Linked DNA regions of Planctopirus limnophila DSM 3776. The protein of the gene in region 1 interacts with the protein of each later gene in a pairwise test. Links are inferred from orthologs where the notes say so. Each region holds a gene or a part of one and is shown on either strand. Other genes may lie near its edges.

Region 1 (2,759 bases):
GGACGCCCGCCTTTTTCATGATTTCCTTGGCGAACTTTTTGCTGCCTTCCAGCTCGGCCGCTTTTTTCGTGGGGCCGAAGATTTTCAGGTCGTTTTTGAGAAACTCATCAACGATTCCGTTGACCAGTGGAATCTCGGGGCCGACGACCGTGAGATCAATTTTGTTCTTGATCGCGAACTCGACGAGCTTGGCGGTATCTGTGGCCTGTATGAAGACGTTGGTGGCATCAACGCCAGTTCCAGGGTTTCCAGGGGCACAGTAAACTTCGGTGACAGAGGGGGAACGCTTGAGTTGGTAAACCAGCGCATGTTCACGACCACCTTGTCCGACGACCAGCACTCGCATTGCGATCTTTCGTTCTCAAGCAAAAAGTTTGTTCGATTTCCGACGTTGAAATCTGATCCGAGGTCTTGAACCATATGATAGTCAACTGGTGCAGCAGACTGCGACTCTGCTTGGTAAAGATGTAACGTGTTGTTGTGTAATGTGTTCTGAAGTTTGTGGCAGCTCGGGTCAGGAGAATTCTGAGGGATGTGATCTTGAATGCGGATTTTGAGGAGAAGTCTGACGGTGAATAGATTCCCGCAGATCGCTGAGAGTGGCCCACGGGCAGCACTCGGCAAGCGTGTCACGCCGGGTTATGATCTTTGGGGATGCTGGAGAGATGAATATCTGTGCTTCGCCTGACAAATTGAGGCGTAGCACAGCCTTGTCGGTTCTTGTGATTGCTTATTTGTAACGCAGAGGGAAATTGTCGTGTTTGGCACACTCGCATTGGTTGGAGCAACGGGGGCTGTGGGTCGGATCATGGTAGGTCTTCTGGAACAGAGGCCCGATCTGGCACGCAAGTATAAGTTTCTGGCTTCTGCCCGCAGTGTGGGTACCAAAATCACGTTCAAAGGTGTCGAGCATACGATTGAACTTCTTGAATCCGCTGCTTTTCAGGGTGTTGATCTGGTGATTGCCAGCACGCCCGATGAAGTCGCTGCCGAGTTTCTTCCTGCTGCAGTGGCGGCTGGTTGCAAAGTGATCGATGAATCGGGCTACTTCCGGATGAATCCTGACGTGGCACTGGTCATTCCTGAGGTCAATCCCCAGGCAGCACTCGACGCCAAGGGGATCATTGCCAGCCCGAACTGCTCGACTACGCAAATGGTATTGGCACTCAAGCCGTTGCACGATTTCGGTAAGGTCAAACGCGTGGTCGTCAGCACTTATCAGGCAGTGAGTGGCGCAGGAGTTCAGGGGATCGATGACCTGATTGGTGCCACTCGCGCTACGTTAGAGCACGAAAAGTACGAACAAAAAGCTTTCAAGTCGCCGATTGCCTTTAATGCCATCCCTCAGATTGGCGGTTTTAAGGAGAATGGTTATACGAGCGAAGAGCTCAAAATGGTCTACGAAACTCGTAAAATCATGGGTGATGAATCGATCCAGGTGTGTCCGACTTGTGTACGTATTCCCGTTGCAAACTGTCACAGTGAGACCATTCTGGTTGAAACCGAGAAGCATATCTCTGTCGAGAAGGCCAAAGAACTCTTTAGCAGCTTTCCAGGGATTACGGTCATCGATACGCCAGAGCATGGTGGATATCCCATGCCGCACTCCTGCACAGGCAGCGATCAGGTCTTTGTAGGCCGGATTCGACAGGATCTTTCTCACCCCAATGGTCTCTCCTTCTGGTGTGTGAGTGATAACCTGCGAAAAGGTGCTGCGACCAACGCGATCCAGATTGCCGAACTCCTCGCCTCACGCGTCTGACGAGTCGCTGATCCGGGGTTCAATTCCTTGAACTCCCTGGCAATCACCACTGCTCGATATGCATCCGTTTTCCCGATAAACCATGAACGATGTTCGGCTCACAGGCGAATATGTTCATCGACTGACACCTCCATCTATAAGTGACGTTGTAATGAATCCTTTCCAGTACCGTGATGGTGAATTGTTTTGCGAAGAGATCCCAGTTTCTCGAATTGCCCGTGACTTTGGCACCCCCTGCTGGATTTATTCCAAAGCCATGCTGCTGCATCAGCTGGGGCAGATTCAACAGGCTTTTGCTGCTGTTAATCCTGTCATCTGCTTCTCAGTCAAGGCGAACTCGAACCTGGGCATTCTCAAGGTGATGCGGGATGCTGGGAGCAGTTTCGACGTGGTTTCGGGTGGCGAACTTTACCGTGTGAAAAAAGCCGGAGCCGATACAGCCAAGGTTGTCTTTGCAGGTGTCGGCAAGACAGATGCCGAGATTCAACTCGCTCTCGAAAATCAGATTCTGATGTTCGATGTCGAAAGTGAACCAGAACTGGATGCCATTGCTGCAGTGGCTGAAAAAATGGGGGTCATTGCCCCCGTGGCGTTGCGTCTGAATCCTGATATTGATGCAAAAACCCATGCAAAAACCACCACGGGCAAAAAGGGCAACAAGTTCGGGATGGATATCGAACGGGTCTTTGAACTGGCCGACAAAGTTTTGAAGACTCCCCGGTTGAAACTCGTCGGGATTCACATGCATCTGGGTTCTCCAATTTTGACAACAGAACCCTACGAACTGGCTGGGCAGAAGGCCATTGAAGTGACGCGCGATCTGCGTGCTCGTGGACATGAGATTGGCTGGGTGAATCTGGGTGGCGGGTTTGGCATCAGTTATCGGGGAAGCGAAGGCTTGCCTGCTTCTGAGTATGCCAAAGTGATTGTGCCAGCCGTTCAGGAAATGGGTGTTCAGCTCGCTCTGGAGCCGGGCCGCTTCATCACTGGCAATGCG
Region 2 (2,890 bases), 2.0 Mb from region 1 along the record:
TTTGCCGGGTGAACAGTTCTTGAATTGGTCATGGCCCAACCTCACAAACTATCTGTGCAGATCTTCAAGTTTTTATTCAGCAACCAAATCGTATCGCGTGAGATCAGTGGATGCACTGGGGCAACACCTGATCGGAACAACTTTTCACTGCTCCACAGTGTATTCCTTCAGAGAATCAGCGACATATCAGCCGCAAAGCGATAAACTTTCGAGTCATTCCACTTCGCGTCAGCCAAGTCATCTGGCAAATTGCGGCTCCTCTCACGGATCTCAGGCAGAAATGACGAAATCGTCGAAGAAACCCTCTAAGCCCAGTCCATTTCGTCCTTTGCCGGCTTATCCCGGGCCCTCGATTTCATGGTCGCCCATTGTTCCCAACCCGGAATGGGAAATGACGATCGCGGGTGATCTCTTCGAACAGCAAACCGAACTGCTGGAAAAACTGGTCGAACTTCCCCGGCGGTCAGCAGGCCTCATTTACATCGACTCGTGCGGCGGGAATGCGTATGTGGGCCTGGCACTCGCTTCGATCATTCGCTTACGCGGTCTCCGGGCGGCGGCCGTGGTCACAGGGGAATGCAGTTCGGCAGCACTGATGCCCTTAGCGGCCTGCCGGGAACGCTATGTGACGCCCCATGCTTCGCTGCTGTTTCATCCCATTCGCTGGCAATCCGATGACCAGCTCAAGCTGGAAGAAGCCGTCGAATGGGCCCGACATTTCCGCTGGATGGAGTCGGATCAGGATCAGCTATTGGCTCGTTTGTTCAACTGCAGTGTCGAGTTGATTACCGAGTGGTCCCGACCAGGCCGCTTCCTTTCTGGAAGAGAACTGGCGGATGCAGGTCTGGCACATTTGCTCGATCTGTTTGACAGCCACGACTTGTGGCAGCAGATCGAAAAACACCGATTCGAGCAGGCTCACAAAAAAGGCCCGGATCGACAGACAGAACTCGCCTGGGCGTAGTTCGTGGCGAAAACTTTCAACCCCCACCGACCAGTGTGACCACTTCGAGAACATCGCCCTCGGTGAGCCTCGTGGTGGCGTGCAGTTTCCGGGAAATGACTTGCCCGTTGAGTTCAATGGCCAGATAGCGAGGCTCCAGCTTGAGCACTTCAATGAGCTGTGTCAGGTTCATTTCCGCTGGCAGCGAACGTTCCTGCGAGTTGATTGTGACAACAATCTCTCCTGGCGACTGTTGAGCGTTCAATTGGGCCATGTTGCCAGCTTTCTTTTGAGCACGTCCATCGATTCGATTTCGCCAGCCGCCTGTCGCGCCAGAAAATCCTGCTCGAACTGATCGATCTCGACCTGACGCTCTTTTCGCGCGCGATCTGTCATGCGGTCGATGAACAGCATGCCATCGAGATGATCGGATTCATGCTGGACAGCTCGCACCGCCAGATCGTCTTCCTTCGCAGAAAGTGTCATCTCAAAGCAGTTCCCATCCAGATCGAACGCTTCGATAAGCACCTCACCAGCACGTTTCACCGGGCCATATAACCCTGGAAAACTCAAGCAGCCCTCTTCACCTTCGCATGAGCTTTTGCGATTGAGAATGACCGGATTGATAAAGACCACTTCCTCGTCTTTTTCAGCGGCATCACCGGTGAGGTTCAAAATGAAAAACTGCCTTGGAATGGCCACCTGATTCGAGGCCAGGCCAATCCCTTTGGCTGCATACATCAGTTCAAACATTTCGGCAATCGCTTTGCGAAGTTCGCTGTTGATTTCGGTCACAGGGGTGGACTTATGCCGGAGAGCCGGATGTCCATACTTCACAATTTCCAAAGCCATGTTCCGCATATCCGCTGAAGGTCTGCTGTACAGTCTTATTGGTCTCAATGCCAAAGACCCTTGTTCGGTCTCTCGATCATATTGGCATTGTCTTTGAGGGCTGCGAGATTTCTGGAAACCTCGTATTGTAATCGGAGTTTGTCTCGAATCGAAGCGAGGGGAGCATCAGGATGGCATCTCTCAGCGAATCTGTGGCAATCGTCCTCGAAAAGCGTTCCCATGACCGAACAGCCAGTCCCACTGCTTGCTCCCTCTGCCTGGCCGGAGCTGACCAGTCAAACGGCAGGGGTGGGCGGTGTCTGGAAACAATCCCCCGAAGATTTTCTTGTCGAAGAAATCCCGGCTTACCTTCCCTGCGGAGAAGGTGAGCATCTGTTTCTCTGGATCGAGAAGCGAAATCTTTCGAGTGAAATGCTAGTGGCACAGCTCTCGAAACAGCTCGCCGTTCCCCGCTCAGAAATTGGCATGGCGGGGTTGAAAGACAGGCAGGCCATTACCAGGCAATGGGTTTCTGTCCCCACCCGGGCTGAAAAGCTGGTACCAGCTGTTGAGAGCGATGATTTACAGGTGCTCGAAGCCAGACGACATCGCAACAAGCTCAAGACGGGCCACTTAAAAGGGAATCGTTTTGTCGCTATTTTGAGGGGCGTTGAACCCGATCTTTCCAAAATCGATGCCATTACCCGGCAACTGCAGGCTCAAGGCTGCCCAAATTACTTCGGCATGCAGCGATTTGGGCACCAGCACTCGACGTGGAAGCTGGGCTGGCAACTGCTGCTGGGCCAGATCTCGCCACAAGATATTCCCGCCCCCAGGCGAAAGTTTCTGCTCCGACTCGCTCTCTCTGCTGTCCAATCCGGGCTGTTTAACGAGGTGCTGGCTCAGCGACTGCGGGACGGGCTTTTCTCGACAGTTCTCTGCGGCGACCTGATGGAAATTCTCCCCGCTGGTGCGAAGTTTCTGGTCACAGATGCCGCTGCTGATCAGCCGCGCTTCGACTCGTGGGAAATCTCCACCACCGGACCCATTTTTGGTGTGCGCATGCGTTCGCCTGGGGGCGAAGTTCATGCTCGCGAACTGGCGATCCTGCAGAAG

Evidence for each region.
Region 2: the proteins of PLIM_RS09205 (region 1) and def interact in binary tests that used the Escherichia coli proteins (3 or more experiments, as listed by UniProt). The link is inferred for Planctopirus limnophila DSM 3776 from one-to-one orthologs.

What each region holds. Positions count from the first base shown.
Region 1 is NC_014148.1:2,298,669-2,301,427, reverse strand. It holds PLIM_RS09205 (aspartate-semialdehyde dehydrogenase), read left to right. Parts: upstream 1-757; coding sequence 758-1,762; downstream 1,763-2,759. Other genes in the region: lysA (diaminopimelate decarboxylase), read left to right, coding at 1,845-2,759; purD (phosphoribosylamine--glycine ligase), read right to left, coding at 1-346.
Region 2 is NC_014148.1:315,595-318,484, reverse strand. It holds def (peptide deformylase), read right to left. Parts: upstream 1,796-2,890; coding sequence 1,205-1,795; downstream 1-1,204. Other genes in the region: truD (tRNA pseudouridine(13) synthase TruD), read left to right, coding at 2,015-2,890; thiS (sulfur carrier protein ThiS), read right to left, coding at 981-1,217; PLIM_RS01260 (ClpP family protease), read left to right, coding at 281-964; PLIM_RS01265 (hypothetical protein), read right to left, coding at 1-32. UniProt on the Escherichia coli protein: Removes the formyl group from the N-terminal Met of newly synthesized proteins. Requires at least a dipeptide for an efficient rate of reaction. N-terminal L-methionine is a prerequisite for activity but the enzyme has broad specificity at other positions.